Regions from separate parts of the Arthrobacter sp. E44 genome, predicted to be linked through region 2. Evidence: riboswitches for the same ligand, from Rfam matches in the RefSeq annotation. Region 2 holds a riboswitch; each other region holds the start of a gene.
What was found. A riboswitch is a leader RNA that binds a small molecule or an ion and turns the genes downstream of it on or off. The one in region 2 is predicted to bind cyclic di-AMP.
Positions count from the first base shown of each region.

Region 1: another riboswitch for cyclic di-AMP. It lies ahead of ACETK3_RS07855 (hypothetical protein); the one in region 2 lies ahead of ACETK3_RS10275 (LysM peptidoglycan-binding domain-containing protein).
Region 3: another riboswitch for cyclic di-AMP. It lies ahead of ACETK3_RS06360 (C40 family peptidase); the one in region 2 lies ahead of ACETK3_RS10275 (LysM peptidoglycan-binding domain-containing protein).

Region 1 is NZ_JBHDJA010000006.1:169,773-175,006, reverse strand. It holds gene ACETK3_RS07860 (ArnT family glycosyltransferase) at 1-2,019, shown strand, start outside; cyclic di-AMP (ydaO/yuaA leader) riboswitch at 2,191-2,351, shown strand; gene ACETK3_RS07855 (hypothetical protein) at 2,357-3,109, shown strand; gene ACETK3_RS07850 (glyoxalase superfamily protein) at 3,287-3,703, opposite strand; gene upp (uracil phosphoribosyltransferase) at 3,748-4,383, opposite strand; gene ACETK3_RS07840 (phosphatase PAP2 family protein) at 4,396-5,220, opposite strand.
Region 2 is NZ_JBHDJA010000009.1:132,699-137,932, forward strand. It holds gene ACETK3_RS10265 (DNA alkylation repair protein) at 1-503, opposite strand, end outside; gene ACETK3_RS10270 (TraR/DksA C4-type zinc finger protein) at 500-859, opposite strand; cyclic di-AMP (ydaO/yuaA leader) riboswitch at 1,120-1,320, shown strand; gene ACETK3_RS10275 (LysM peptidoglycan-binding domain-containing protein) at 1,324-2,163, shown strand; gene ACETK3_RS10280 (YdiU family protein) at 2,273-3,742, opposite strand; gene ACETK3_RS10285 (ribonuclease Z) at 3,739-4,674, opposite strand; gene ACETK3_RS10290 (DUF664 domain-containing protein) at 4,667-5,176, opposite strand.
Region 3 is NZ_JBHDJA010000005.1:62,710-67,943, reverse strand. It holds gene ACETK3_RS06370 (HNH endonuclease) at 1-473, opposite strand, end outside; gene ACETK3_RS06365 (NlpC/P60 family protein) at 738-1,511, opposite strand; gene ACETK3_RS06360 (C40 family peptidase) at 1,674-2,297, opposite strand; cyclic di-AMP (ydaO/yuaA leader) riboswitch at 2,422-2,615, opposite strand; gene ACETK3_RS06355 (M23 family metallopeptidase) at 2,728-3,549, opposite strand; cyclic di-AMP (ydaO/yuaA leader) riboswitch at 3,560-3,802, opposite strand; gene ACETK3_RS06350 (metal-dependent transcriptional regulator) at 3,912-4,613, opposite strand; gene serC (phosphoserine transaminase) at 4,955-5,234, shown strand, end outside.

The sequences.
Region 1 (5,234 bases), on a different contig from region 2:
CCGGGCACGCGGGACCATGCGGCCTTCCGCGGAGACCGTGCGGCCTTCCACCGGAGGCTGGAACTGGCAGCTGTACTGGCTGGCACGGCCGTGCTGTACCTGTGGAACCTCGGTGCGTCGGGCTGGGCCAACGCGTTCTATTCCGCCGCAGCCCAGGCCGGATCGCAGGACTGGGCAGCCTGGTTCTTCGGCTCCTCCGATGCCGCGAATGCCATCACCGTGGACAAGCCGCCGGCCTCCCTGTGGATCATGGGGCTGTCGGTCCGGATCTTTGGCCTGAGCTCGTGGAGCATCCTGGTTCCCCAGGCTCTGATGGGGGTCGGCTCGGCGTGGCTGGTCTATCTGGCCGTGCGGCGGGCCGCAACGCCGGCCACCGGTGATGTCCGGCTTGCGCACCGGGCAGGGCTGCTGGCAGCGGCGGTCCTTGCCCTCACCCCGGTTGCCACCCTGATGTTCCGGTTCAACAACCCGGACGCCCTGCTGGTGCTGCTAATGACAGCAGCCGCGTACGGGTTCCTCCGCGCGGTCCAGGAGGACCGGCCTCGGTGGCTCCTGCTGGCCGGGGTATTCCTGGGCTTTGGGTTTCTCGCCAAGCAGCTTCAGGTCCTGCTGGTGGTTCCCGGGTTCGCCCTCGCCTACATGGTGGCAGCTCCGGGCGGCACCCGGCGGCGGTTGATCCGTCTGGCAGCCGCGGGAGCAGCGATGGTGGTTTCTGCCGGCTGGTGGCTGCTGGCCGTCGAGCTGACGCCGGCGAACATGCGGCCCTACATTGGCGGGTCGCAGAACAACTCCATCCTGGAGCTGACGTTGGGCTACAACGGCCTGGGCAGGCTCACGGGCGACGAAACGGGCAGTGTGGGCGGCGGCAACGGCTGGGGCGTTCCGGGCCTGTTCCGGATGTTCAACAGCGAGTTCGGCGGCCAGATCGCATGGCTGCTGCCGTCCGCACTCATCCTTGCGGCGGGGCTGCTGTGGGTGGGGCGGCGGGCTCCGCGAACAGATGTTGTCCGCGCTTCCGTCATCGTCTGGGGCTCGTGGATCCTGGTAACGGGCCTGGTGTTCAGCTTCATGGCCGGCATCATCCACCCCTACTACGCGGTGGCACTGGCACCGGGAATCGCCGGAATGGCAGGCCTGGGCAGCGTTCTCCTGTGGCAGCGCCGCAGGCAAGCGGCTGCCCGCATCTTCCTCGCTTCAGCAGTGGCCGTGGCGTCGCTTATGGCCTTCTACCTGCTGGGAACCACGTCCGCCTACGGCCCTTGGCTGCGCTGGCTGGTGCTCGGCGGAAGTTTGGCAGCCGCAGCAGGCATTGGGCTGGGCAAGTTCCTGCGCTTGGCTTCCATGCAGCGGACGACGGCGGCCCTCGCCATCGCTGCGTCGCTCCCCGGTCCGCTGGCCTACTCCGTCACCACCGCGGCTACGGCACACAGCGGGGCGATCGTCAGTGCGGGGCCAGCCTCGGGCTTAGGCGCCGGCGGCCGCGGACCGGGAGGCTTCAGTTCGACCGGTCGGAGCCCTTCGGGCCGGGGCGCCGGACAGGGCGTCACGGGCCAGGGTCCCATGGGGCAGGGCTTCCAGCAGCAGGGTTCCCAGCAGCAGGCCGCCCCGGCCGGAACAAACCCTGGCGGCGCTAACTTCGGGGGCAGGCCCGGCGGCGGACTCGGTGGCCTCCTCGGCGCACCTACTCCACCAGCGGATCTTGTGGCCGCGCTCAAAGACGGTGCAACCAATTACACCTGGGCAGCAGCGGTAGTGGGCTCCAACAATGCCGCCGGGTACCAGCTCGCCACGGAACTGCCGGTGATGGCCGTGGGCGGCTTCAACGGCACCGACCCCTCCCCCACCCTGGCGCAGTTCCAAGACCTCGTCGCGCAGGGAAAAATCCACTACTTCATTGCCGGCGGGGCCATGCCGTCCAGCTCCGGTTCGGATGCCGTCGGCCGGATCGCCGAGTGGGTTTCGCAGAACTTCAGTGCGCAGAGCATCGGCGGCACCACTATCTACCTCCTGGCACGGTAACAACACGGCCTGGTGTCCTGAACGTAACGATTCAACCGCACGCCAGAAGCAAGCCGGCGCGCTGGAGGCCGTGACTTCCGTTACCTAAATGTGACTTTGCTTCGCTTTTCCTGTACCGTCGATTGGGTGCGGCTCCCGTTCGGGCCGCATATCCCGGGTTGACGCCAAGCTCTGCCGCTTCCCCCGGATTCCGATTGAGCAACGGCAGAGGCGGGGGACCCACCGTCCCGGGCGATGAACGCCCTTGGGGTTAAGCACGTACGTGATCTTTCCGTGCGGCCGGATGCCCTCATCCGAACCCGACAGCTAACTCCGCAGGTGTGAGAGGCGATCAATCATGTCCAAAAACACGGCAGAAGCATGCCTGCATGCCAAGGGTAAACATCTGGCACAGCAGGAACCGGCCAAGAAACCAGCAAAGAAGACCAGCCTGGGCGTGCGTGCCGGGATCCTTGCAGCATCCTGCGCGGTGCTCGTGGGGGTAGGCGCGGCAGGCCAGGCAACCAGCAGCATGACCCCGGTGTCATCCACCGAATCAAACTCTTCCACGGCAGCGGCCGACGCCCAAATGAGCATCGAGAAGAGCGAAATCCGCTCCAACCCGGCAGCGTCCGTTCCGGCGGCAATCAGCGTAGCCCCCCAGGCAGCGGAACCAGCCCCCGCGCCTGCACCGGCGGCCCCCGCAGCGGAAGCCCCGGCACCTGCCGCGGCTCCGGCACCCGCCCCGGCTCCTGCCCCGGCTCCGGCACCCGCTCCTGCGCCGGCACCCGTCGTCGCGGTGAATGATCCCGCCGGTGCCCAGGCTTATGCTGCCGGCCAGCTGGCAACCTTTGGCTGGGGACCTGACCAGATGCAGTGCCTGCAGACGCTGTGGACCAAGGAGTCCGACTGGACCACCACGGCCACGAATCCCAGCAGCGGCGCCTACGGCATCGTCCAGTCCCTGCCTGCAGAGAAGATGGCCAGCGCCGGCGCCGACTACCTGACCAACTACCGCACGCAGATCAACTGGGGCCTGGATTACATCAAGAAGAGCTACCAGTCTCCGTGCGGTGCGCTGAACTTCCACCTGGCGCACAACTGGTACTAGGCACCTCTCCCTGGCATAGCGCCGCAAAGGGAAACCTTCAGCTGAACCTCCCGGCTCCAAGGACAGCCGACGGCTGGTCCCGCCACCCGCCGTCGTACGCCTTGGCCACGGGGTAACGCCGGGGATTCCAGCGACAGACCGCGGGCCGCATCATCACGATGCGGCCCGCGGTCTGTTTTAAGCGTTGCTGGGCGTACTGCCGGCCTGAGCTGCATCCTGCCCGGCATTCCGCCAAGGGATGTACTGGACGGCCCACTTATTGCCGTCCGGGTCGGCGAAGTAAACGAAGTGGCCCCAAGGCAGCACTTCGATGTCACTGACGTCCACACCATTGTTCTTCAGGTGGTCATGCGCCTTTTGGATGTCGTCGACCACCATCTGGAGGGTGGTTCCCGTGCCGGGAGGGGCGTCCAAAAGCCCCTCGCCCATGCAGATGGAGCAGGCAGAGCCGGGCGGCGTCAGCTGTACGAAGCGCACGTGGTCCGACGGCCGCTCGTCGTAGTCCGCGTTGAAGCCCACCTTGTTGACATAGAAGTCCTTGGCGCGGTCAACGTCGGATACAGGGACAAAGACAAGTTCGAGTTTCCAGTCCATCCGCACAGGCTAGCGGCAGGACGACGAGTGAAAAAGGGTAAAAACTACCCTGCGATGCCGTAGAGCCGGTCGCCGGCGTCGCCCAGGCCGGGAACGATGTAGGACTTCTCGTTGAGCTTCTCGTCGATGGAGGCCAGGACGATGTGCACGTTCGCGCCCGAGAGTTCCTCTTCCAGCCGGGCCAGGCCTTCAGGGGCAGCCAGCAGGCAGATGCAGGTGACGTCGGAAGCGCCCCGCTTGAACAGGAACTTGATGGCCTCACGCAGGGTGCCGCCGGTGGCCAGCATGGGGTCCAGCACGAAGACCTGGCGGCCCGTCAGGTCCTCCGGAAGGCGCTCGGCATAGGTGATGATGTCCAGCGTTTCCTCGTCCCGGGCCATACCCAGGAAGCCCACCTCGGCCGTGGGGACCAGCTTGGTCATGCCCTCCAGCATTCCCAGGCCGGCACGCAGAATGGGAACCACCAGCGGTGTGGGCTTGGTGAATGCCGTGCCGATGGTGGTGCTGACTGGCGTCTGGATGGTGACGGGCTCCGTGCGGACCTCCCGCGTGGCCTCGTAAGCCAGCAGGGTCACCAGCTCTTCCGTCAGCTGGCGGAATACCGGCGACGGCGTGTTCTTGTCCCGCAGGACGGTGAGCTTGTGGGCGACCAGGGGGTGGTCAACAACGAGAGTGCGCATCCCCCAAAACTATCATCCGGCGGTGTCCTTGCCTCGGCTGCCGGACGCGCCCTGCTTGCCGGCATCGCCGCCGTCGTGCACGGATTCGAGGACGACGTCCCGCACCACGGGACGATCGAACGTGGGGGCCGGACCCGCATGCTGCTTGCGCCTCAACAGGTGGAACAACCGATGCGCCAGGATCACGATGGCCACCCAGGCCAGCCCCAGCGTCCAGCCGGCCATGACGTCGGTCAACCAGTGGTGGCCCAGGAATACCCTGCTCAGCCCCATGGCAATGATGAAAATCACGCCGGCCGTGATTGCCGTGACCCTGACCCAGAGTTGGTGGAACTGCAGGCAAAGAACGTACAGGAGGACGCTGATGACCACGGTGGTGTTGAGGGTATGGCCGCTGGGGAAAGACGGCGAATCCTCGTAAGGCGGGACCGCATCGGCGTGGTCCGGCCGGGTCCTGCCCACAAGTTTCTTGCCGAACGTGGTGGCGAGGATGGAGACGGTTGCCGCGCCGCCCACCAGGAGGAGTGGGCGCCAGGTCCGGCTCAGGAACGTCAGCCACGCGGTAAGGATGCTGGCGAGGATGGGCATGCCGATGCCGCCGCCGATGTTGGTGAAGCCGGTGGCAAAGGCATCAAGGCCCGGGTTTCGCAGCGACTCAGCGTACTGGAGGGCCGGAACATCGAGGTTTGCGAGCCCGTCCTTGCCCACTACGTCGTCGTAGACCTCGGCGCCGGCCAGGGCCATGATGACAACCACGGTCCCGCCGATGATCAGGGTCAGCCAAAGGGCGGCGTAGGGCTTGAACCATCTGTCCATCCGCTCGTGGACTCTGCTCATCATGCCTCCCAGGA
Region 2 (5,234 bases):
GCTGCCGCCGCCTGAAGCTGCGGGTCGGGGTCGTCCCGCCACCGGGCCAGGACCGCGTTGGCCCGCTGCCGCTCGCGCTCCCCGAGGCCGGACAGCAGCGGCACCAGGACGTCGCCCAGGAGGGGCTGGATCAGGTCTGCAGCCTGGGCAGAACGAAGGAAGCCTTCCAGCCGGGTCAGGTCCGAGTGCCTGAGCAGCCGCACCCGTGACTGCAGCAGCACCACGGCCGCCAACCGGCGCTCAAACACGGGGCGGGAGCCGGGCCGGGGCTGTCCCCACAGGGTGGACGCAAGCATCACCGTGGTGTCGTGGTCCAGGTCCTTGAATTTGCGCAGGGCATCGCGCACCGTGCCGCGCACCGCTCCGATGGAGGAACCGTAAGAGTCCAGCACCCAGCCAAGCCGGTTCCCGACGTCGTCCGCCCGGTACCAGGCGCCCTCGTTCTGGAGGGTCCGGTCAACGAACTCCGCCGCCGCGGACACCACATCCGCAGGGCCAGTCATCGTCCCCGACCGGACGAGGCGTGGCGGATACAAAACGGTGTCCAGGGCCGCGCTTCCAGCCTGCCCTCCGCAATGGGCTCCCCGCACACGGCGCAGGTTCCATAGGTCCCCGCTGCCAGGCGGGCCAGCGCCGCGTCAATCTGGTCCAGGCCGGCCGAGCTCTGCTTCAGGAGCGCCGAAGCCTGCGAGAGCTCAAACGCGATCGTGGCCCCTTCGGGGTCGTGCTCGTCATCGACATTGGAGTCCTGCCGGGCCGAATTCGCTGCCTGGATGTCAGCCCGCAGCGCCGGCAGCAACTCCAGGCGCCGCGCCCGCTCCTCTTCGAGCAGTACCCGGAACCGGTCGAAATCTGGCATGCAAACAGCCTAGCGGTCGGATCGCGGAGCGCCTGAATGGAAACGGCCAGTTCCATGGAGCCGCGGCAAACATCCCGTGTCCGTGTCCGGGCCGTTACCTGTCCTGCAAGCCCGGCTATTAGCCGAGGTCGACACCGATAACAGCCGTAACGTCCAAACGTTTGCGGAATTCGAGAGGGAAACCTCGTATGTTATCCAAATGTGACAATGCCACCGCATGTGGGTTATGGTCTTCAGGTGTCCCTCTCAGACGGGACATTCCCATCAGTATGCCGAGCCCTGCCACTGATCATGGGATACAACCGCTCCAGCTGGCAGGGACGGGGGAACCAAGTTTCCGCGGCCACTTGTGGCCTTGGGGTTAAGTCGATAGCGCCTCCGTCCATTACGGGGTTGCTTCCGGCCGGGTATCTCCAGCCCGAACCCGACAGCTCACCCCGCAGGCATGGGAGAGGCGATCAACCGTGTCAAAAAATTCCACCACTGCCCGTCACCGCGCAACTCCGGCCCGCTCCATTGTTCTCGAGGGCCTCGCCGTGACAGCCAAGTCCCAGGCCCGCTCGCTGGGCCGCCCCGCGCTCGCAGTTGCTGCAGCGTCCGGCATTGCCTTCGGCGTCGGCGCCCCGGCCCACGCCGGTGTCACCGGCCCTGACACCACGGAAAAGACCAACGTGCAGGCGTACTCCGCACCTGTTGCGGCCCCGGCAGCGGCAGCAGGCAGCGTCCACACCGTAGTTTCCGGCGATACCCTGGGTGCCATTGCGTCTGCTAATGGCGTCAGCCTGAACAGCGTCCTGTCCGCCAACGGACTGGGCCTGTCCTCGATCATCTACCCGGGCGACCAGATCCAGATCCCCGCCGCCGGCTACACCGCGGCACCGGCACCGGCTCCGGCCCCTGCAGCAGCACCCGTGCAGACCGCAGCCGCCGCTCCGGCCAACACCGGCATGAACATGTCCTACGCCTCGGCCACCCCCGTGTCCGCCCCCACCGGCAGCGGCACCGGCGCTGCCATCCTGGCAAACGCCTACGGCCAGCTGGGCATCAAGCAGGACTGCACTGCCATGGTTGAGAAGGCGCTGCGCTCGGTGGGCAAGTCCGTTGGCGATCTTGCCCCCACCCAGTTCTTCCAGTACGGCACCGTGGTCGGCGCTCCTGCGCCCGGCGACCTGATCATCACCTCCGGCCACGTTGGCGTTTACGCCGGCAACGGCCAGGTTGTCAGCGGTGGCGTGAACGGCTACGACACCCAGGTGCACTCCATCAGCTGGCTCGGCGGCTACTCAGCGGTCCGCGTCGCCTAGTCTTCGCATCACCGCAGGCGCCCAACAGCGCAGGCATTAGACAGGAGGGCGGCAGCCGGTCATCCGGCTGCCGCCCTCCTGTCGCATCCGCCGCCTGCCCCCGCAGCCGTCAGGTCCCGCAGAAGGTCATATAGTTGCCGAAGTCCTCGGGGGCGCCTTCGGCGTAGCGTTCCAGCCCGGGCCGCTCGGTGAAGGGGTCACTGACTGCCTCCAAAAGCTGCTGCAAGGGTGACAGGTCTCCGGCCGTGGCAGCGGCCAATGCCTCCTCCACGAGGTGGTTCCTGGGAATGTACGCCGGGTTGACGTTGTCCATCAGCTCCGCGTCCGGTTCGAGTGCCTGCCACCGCTCCGCCCAGGAATCAAACGCAGCCAGATCAAGAACCATGCCGCGCACCGGACGAAGGTCGCCACGGGCGGCCTTGCCCAGGTTACGGAAGAAGAGGGTGTAGTCCACGGGACCGTCCTTCAGGATGGCAAGGGCGCCGTCCACCAAAGCGGACGTGGTTTCCTCGTCACTTCCCCCGCGGCTGCCAAGGCCGAGCTTGGCATTCATGCCACCGGTCCACGCCCTGCTGTAGTGGCCCCGGAAGCCGCCGAGCACCTCCACTGCGGGCGCAACCGCCTGCTCCTGGTCTTCGTGGATAAGCGGCAGCATCGCCTCCGCCAGCCGGGCAAGGTTCCATTCGGCCAGAACCGGCTGGTTGGCGTAGGCGTAGCGGCCGCTGACGTCGATTGAACTGTAGACGGCCGCAGGATTGAAGGCATCCATGAACGCACAGGGGCCGTAGTCGATGGTTTCCCCTGAGATGGTCATGTTGTCCGTGTTCATGACCCCGTGGACGAATCCCACCAGCATCCAGCGGGCCACCAGTTCCGCCTGCGCGGAGACGACCGACCCGAACAGTGCCAGGTAGGGGTTTTCGGCTTCCGCGGCCTGGGGGTAGTGCCTGCTGATGGCATGGTCCGCCAAGCGCTTCAGAAGGTCGAGGTTCTCGGTGGCACGCGCATATTGGAAGCTGCCCACGCGCAGGTGGCTGCTTGCCACCCTGGCCAGGACGGCGCCCGGCAGCATACCGTCGCGCCGGACCTGGCGGCCCGTGCCCACGACGGCGAGTGCCCTGGTGGTGGGAATGTGCAGGGCGTACATAGCCTCGCTGACGAGGTATTCGCGCAGCATGGGCCCGACGACGGCCCTGCCGTCCCCCGCGCGGGCGAAAGGCGTGCGTCCAGAGCCTTTGAGGTGGATGTCCAGGAGTCGTCCGCTCCGGTCCGTGACCTCGCCCAGCAGAAGCGCCCGCCCGTCACCGAGCAGGGGCGAGTATCCGCCGAACTGGTGGCCGGCGTAAGCCTGCGCCACCGGTGTGGCGCCAGGAGGAACGTGATTTCCCACCAGGAGCCGCACGCCTTCGGGACTGCGCAGGTACTCCGCGTCCAGGCCCAAGTCACGCGCCAGTTTCTCGTTGAGGACAAGGAGGCCGGGGCTGGGGGCCTCCTCGGCCTGCCAGGGAACAGCGAGTTCCGACAGTTCACGCGCGAAGCGGCCGTCAAAAGCCACCATGGATTCAGCTGCTGCCGTCATGGTTTAACCCTATCGCCGTCATAATGGTCCGCTGATTCCCGCACCTGGTGCCGCCGCGGAGGCACGGCTATGCGCTGCAGGTCATGGGCTGCGATGACCGTGGTCCCTGCAGCACGTGCCTGCGCCTGCTCCGCAAGCAGGGACATGTCGTCGCCATACCGTGCGGAAAAATGGGTGAGCACCAGCGTCCGGGACTTTCCGGACGCCGCCAGCTCCCCTGCCTGCCCGGCGGTCAGGTGCAAGTACTGGTGCGCCAGCCCGCCGTCGTCGTTGCTGAATGTCGATTCGCTGACCAGAAGGTCCGTGCCCTCGGCCAGTTCCTCCGCGCCGGCGCACGGCGCGGTGTCCATGATGAACGCGAAGCGCTGGCCGGGCCTGGGGACGCTTACGTCCTCCAACGCGACTGCGCCGAAGAAGCCTTGGCGCTGCAGTCGGCCCACGTCAGGCCCTTCGATTCCTGCCGCCCGGAGCCGTTCCGGAAGGAAGGTGCGGCCGTCAGGCTCGGTGAGCAGGTATCCGTACGTCTCGATGCGGTGCCTCAGCGGCCGGATCTCCAGGCCGTCCGCCACGGGTCCGGCGCCGGAGTGCGGATGGAGCCGCAGGTCGATACCGGGCGAACTGACAGCCACGAGGGCCTGGACAATCTGTTCGCCGGAGGCAGGATAGTGAAGGTGAACGGGGTGTGAAGCACCGTCCAGGGCCATTCGGGACAGGACCCCCGGCAGGCCGTAGCAGTGGTCTCCGTGCACGTGGGTGAGGCAGATCCTGGTGATCTGGCTTGCCGCCACCCCGGCATGGATCATTTGGCGCTGGGTGCCCTCGCCGGGGTCGAACAAGAGTCCTTCGCCGTCCCAGCGCAGGAAGTACCCGTTGTGGTTCCGTGTGCGGGTGGGAACCTGGGAAGCCGTGCCCAGCACCACGAGTTCACGCACTTGGGGCGTCTGCCGGCTCCGCGTGCAGCCCTTTGGCATATGCTGCCTGGCCGAGGTGCTGGAGGCAGTCCCCCAGGATGCTGACCAGCCGCACTCCGAGGGTTACCGGCGGATCCCAATGTTCGTCGACCACGCGGTCCAGGTCCGGATCATCAATACCCTGCAGGACCTTGGCGGTCTGCCGGTGGACCGCCTCGTAGTATTCCTGCAGGAGCCCGCGGGGCGCCCTGACTGCGTCCACCTGTTCACTGGAGTGGCCGTAGCCCGTGTCCCGTTCCGCAAGCGGGAGCCCGAAACGGGATACAAAGCCTTCTCCCGTCCAAACCTGCTCCAGCCCGGAGGCGGAGGCCACCTGTGCATCTTCCACCCGGCCCGTATGCCAGATCAGCCAGCCGATGGAATTGCCGTTACCGGCAGGACGGCGCTGCAGGTCCGCCTCGTCCAGCCCTTCCAGTGCCTGGCGGACAAGTGAAGGAAGCCGGTCGAAGGCCTCCAGCAGCAGTTTTTGGAGTGCATCTCTTTCCTTCCCGCGGTCCGGGCCCCGCGGGCCCGGACCCTTG
Region 3 (5,234 bases), on a different contig from region 2:
GGATCCCACGCGGGCGTGGGCTTTTCCAGTTCCTTGATCTGCCAGATGGTGCCGCGCGGAGGCTCCGGCACAAAGCGCAGGCTCCAGCCCATCTCGGTCGGGGTGTGGTCGCCCTTGACGTTGTTGCAGCGAAGGCAGGCTGCCACCAGGTTCTCCCACGAGTCAGCCCCGCCCCGGGACTTGGGGTGCACATGGTCGATGGTATGCGCTGCCTTGCCGCAGTATGCGCATTTATGGCCGTCGCGTCTGAGTACGCCCCTGCGGCTGACAGCCGTGGAGTGGTTGTATCGGGGCCGGATGTACCGGTTGAGGAGGATCACGGACGGGCGGCCCAGGACGTCCGTGGGTCCCACGACAGGGTCATCCCCTTCGGCCACGACGCTCGCCTTGCCCGTGAGCACAAGCACCAGCGCCCGGCGGAAAGTAATGACCGCCAGCGGTTCATATCCAGCATTCAGAACGAGAGTGCGCATGCACTTACCTCTTCACGGCCGCACCCGTCAGGGGCACGAGGGCCGGCTGCCCTCGGCATGTCCGGGCTATGGATCGACATCACAAGAGTAAACAGAGAAGTGCAAAATCAGGTAATCGCCGCCCGGATTCCCTGCGGGGAACGTTCCCCAGCAGGGCAGGCATCAGTCCCCTGCGGGGAACTTCTTAAACGCCAAGGACCCCCGCTGCGAGGGCGGGGGTCCTTGGACAAGCACTGGCTGTTGCCAGTGCCGGACATGCGGTGCTTACCTGACGTGGATGAAAACCGGCCCGGAGCCCACGTTTGCGCTGAAGACCACGGTGTCGTTGCCGTTGAAGCCGCCATGCACGGCCATGCCGTTTCCGGCGTAAACAGCGATGTGTGCCATTCCTCCGCCACCATCGGCGTAGTAGATCAGGTCGCCGGGCTGTGCCTGGGAAGCAGGCACCGTGTCCCCCAGGGACAGGTAGCCGGCGGGCCAGTCGTGGAAGTGGATGCCGACGGCGGCCAGGGCGTTGGTCACCAGCATGGTGCAGTCCTGGTGGACGCCAAGCTGGGCGTAGGCGGCGGAGAGGATTGCAGCACCCTTGCCGCTGGCAGAAGCCTGGGCTGCGGGAGCGGCCGGGGCAGCGGCGGTGGCGACCTTGGCGGTGACCTTGGGAGCGGCAACGGGCTGGGCGGCGGGAGCAGGGGCAGCTTCCTCCACCTGAACCTGGGGCTCGGGCTCGACGACGGGGGCCGGCGTGGTGGTCACAGCTGGCTTCTCGAAGCTGATCGCAATGGTGGAAGCGGCGGAAATCGGGGCGTCGACGGCGGATTCAACTTCCAGCGCGGAGGCGGGAGCAGAGTCGCGTTTGACGTTGGCATCGGCGGCGTTGGCCGCAATGCCGCTGGTCAGGACCAGGCCGGAAGCGGCGGCGATGACCGCAGCCTGGCGGCCCATGCCGCCGGCGTTGTCGCTGACAGCCTTGGCAATGACAGCGATCGAGTTGGTCTTGGTGACCTCGGCGCGGTGCCGTGCGGTAGCACGAGTCGTCATCAGTTCTCTCTTTCGTTTTCCTTGCAACCGCAGGTAGGCAGGCAAAGTGTGTTGGACGCGCCGGCATCTTGGGGGTACGCCGGCGCGTCCCGAACGGGGATGTGGTTTCTAGCGAAGAAGCTTTGGGCAAAGAAATAGCCCTTGGAGCACGGAGCCCAAGAACTATTTGTTGAGGTGGTAGTACGACGAGGTACCGGTGGCTGCAGGCGAGTGGAGCAGCGTGCCCTGTGAGGGGTTGAGTGCGCTGATCATCATGCCGTTGCCGACGTAGATGCCAACGTGGGCGCCGCCGTTCTGGACAACCAGGTCACCCGGCTGCGGCGCAGAGGTGGGGGTCATGATGCTCCACGCGTTGGTGCGGGGAATGCTGATGCCTGCCTGGGCGTAAACCCACTGCACGAACCCGGAGCAGTCCCAGCCGGTGACGGGGCTGGTGCCGCCCCACACGTACGAGTGGCCGATGCCGGTGTAGGCGATGGCTGCGATGCCCGAGGTCGCCGCCGAGGAGACGGTCTGGGCGGTCTTGGCGGCCGGCGCGGCGTCCTGGCCGGCAGCAGCAGCAGCGTTGGCCGTGTCGGTGGACTGGGTACGCACCGGCTGCACCTTGGGAGCAGCGGTGGTTTTGACCACGGGACGTTCAAAGGAAACCGTGGCGGTGGGGGCAGCGGTGACGGCGAGGGCCGTTTGGGCCGAACCGGACTCAGTGGAAGCTGAGACACCGGCAGTGGTATCAGCAGCAGTGGCCGGCAGGCCCATGCTCAGGATCAGGCCCGAGGCGGCTGCCACAACGGCAGCCTGGCGGCCTACGGTCCCGGCATTTGCACTCACGGCCTTGGAAACGGCATCCAAGGGGTTGGTGCGAACCGTTTGCGCACGGTGGCGCGCAGAATTATGGCGTGAAGACACGAAGGTAGCCTCTCCCAATGCCTGCGAGGTGAGCTGTCGGATTCGGATGGGAGTCACCCGGCCACGCTGCTTCCTGGGAAGCTTGTGACTTAACCCCAAGGCCTTCTGGATGAAGGCCGAAATTGGTTCCCCCGCCCCTGCCAGACGATGAAATGCGAACGGACCTTGAGCGGTGGCAGAGTTAGGCAATCCACTCAAGAGCGTCAACTTCGGAAAAGTTGACGCGAGTTAGACGGTACAGCAGTTTTGTTTCAATGTCACATTCAGGTCACGGCTAGTCACGGCGATCTGAGAGTGCGCAATCATTCGGTTACAACCAGCCCATGGGATCGACCACTTCGCCATTGACCTGGACTTCGAAGTGCAGGTGGCAGCCGGTGGATGCACCAGTGGTGCCGCTCAGCGCCACCACGTCCCCGCGGGAGACGGTCTGGCCCACCTTCACATTGAAGGACGACAGGTGGTTGTACGTGGTTTCCAGCCCGTTTCCGTGGTCGATGACCACTCGGTTTCCGCCGCCGAACTGATGCCAGCCCGCGAAGGTCACGGTACCCGTGGCGGCCGCCAGGACGGATGTCCCACACTGCGCCACGAAGTCCTGGCCCCGGTGGAAGTCGCCCGAGCCTCCAGTAATCGGGCTGACCCGGTAACCGAAGGGGGAAGCGGTGGCAAGGGATGCCAGCGGTGCGGCCAGGGTGCCGGCTGACGCGGCACGCGTCACGGACCCGGCCGACTGGGCACTCAGCAGTTGCTTTAGCTTCCCGTCCGGGTCGGCCTGGGTCACCACGGCGGACCGGCTGAAGTCGATCTGGGCACCGATGTCGGCCGAGATCTCGGGCTGCGGCGTGACAGAGGAGGCTGCAAGCGGGGCGCTGCCGGCGGCATCAGTGGCCATAACGGGACTTGTGGCGGGCACGGTCACGGTCAGCACCAGGCCGGTGGCCGCCAGAGCAATGCCGGCCTTCTGGCCGATGCCGCTGGCGGCGGCAAACTCCGTCATCTGGCGGAACGGACCCCGGCGGCGGCGGGCGTCGCGATGGAGGTCGCGGGGGCGCTCCGCTGCGACAACTTCGACAACCCGCGGCGCCGAAGGGGGGCCGGCAGCACGGCGGCGTCCCCGGGGGGTTTGCATGGTCAAGAAGGGTTCCTCTCTGGAAAAGCCTGCGGAGTTAGCTGTCGGATTCGGGTCAGAGAGATCAAAGACCCGGCCCGCCAAGGGCAAGCTTCTGCGCAGGGGTATTCCCGGAAGAATCCTTCACTGGAGAGGCTTGCTGCTGACGGACTTCACCCCAAGGCAGTCCCCCGCTGCCGCTTGTGGTTCCCCCGCCTCTGCCAGTAACGACTCGTGCACCCGATCCGCTGGCAGAGCTCGGCTCCGGATCAGGTAACGCTTAAGTTTCAAACGACTGGTTCTACTATAGGGGCTTAAGACCCTAGGTAACAATTCCGTTATCTTTGGCTGGAAGGGCAGGTCCGGGGTATGGAAGCTTCGCTTCAGCCCTGCTTGACGGCCACAAAGACGTGTGCGGCAACCTCCGGCGGAAGCTCCAGCGCTCCTTCAATCCCGGCCACCCGCACCGAGATGTAGTCGCCCACGCGTTCCAGGGCCACTGCAGCGCCGGGCCGGATTCCGCCTTCGTCCAACTGCGACAGCAGCTCCGGCTCCACCTGGATCGGCTCCGCGAGGCGGCTGATGGTCACGCCGGAAGCAGGCACGTAGCTCTTCATCGCCTCCACCAGGCTGATGGCGCCGTCACCGAAGCCGGGGGCCGGCCGGCCGCCCAGCGCGGCAAGGCCCGGGATTGGGTTGCCGTACGGGGATTCGGTGGGGTGGTCCAGCATCTCGTAGATGCGGCGCTCCACCCGCTCACTCATCACATGTTCCCAGCGGCAGGCTTCATCGTGGACGTAGGCCCAGTCCAGCCCGATGACGTCCGCCAGCAGGCGTTCGGCCAGCCGGTGCTTGCGCATCACCTCCGTGGCGCGCTTGCGCCCGGTGTCAGTGAGCTCCAAATGCCTGTCACCAGAGACAACAACGAGTCCATCGCGCTCCATCCTGCCGATGGTCTGGGAGACGGTGGGGCCGGAGTGGCGCAAGCGCTCGGCAATACGGGCCCGGAGGGCAACGATGTTTTCTTCCTCAAGCTCCAGGATGGTCCTGAGGTACATCTCCGTAGTGTCGATCAGATCCGTCATCCAGCTCAGCTCCTCGAGCGCAGTACCTTGCGTTGTCCCACCGTATCGCCTCTTCCCGCGAGGTAGTCCGGGGGAAAGCTTAGCCTATTTTGACTTTGTCCGAATAGCTGCGGCCCCAAGGGGAGCCGCAACAGGTGCACGCGGAAGGGTTGCACAGGCGGGACACTTGCACGCCCGCCGCGTTGTCTCAGTGTCTGGACTTTGCCGCTGCCGGTTGCCGCCCACCGCCGCTGTTCAGGCAGAATGGGAAAGGCCTATGGCACAGCCGCCGCCCGGCTGCCGGCCACCACAACCCGCCCGTGCGGACCAAAGCGTTCGTCCCCGCCGAAATTGGAGCACCTGTGAGCGACACCAGCATCACGATTCCCGCCGACCTCCTGCCCAAGGACGGACGGTTCGGTGCCGGTCCGTCAAAGGTCCGGCAGGAACAGATCGATGCCCTCGCCGCAGCGTCCAAAACCATCCTCGGCACCTCTCACCGCCAAGCCCCGGTCAAGAACCTGGTGGGGTCCGTCCGTGAAGGGCTGAGCCAGTTCTTCCGCGCCCCGGAAGGCTACGAGGTTGTCCTTGGCGTTGGCGGCTCCACTGCTTTCTGGGATATCGCGAGCTTCGGCCTGGTGG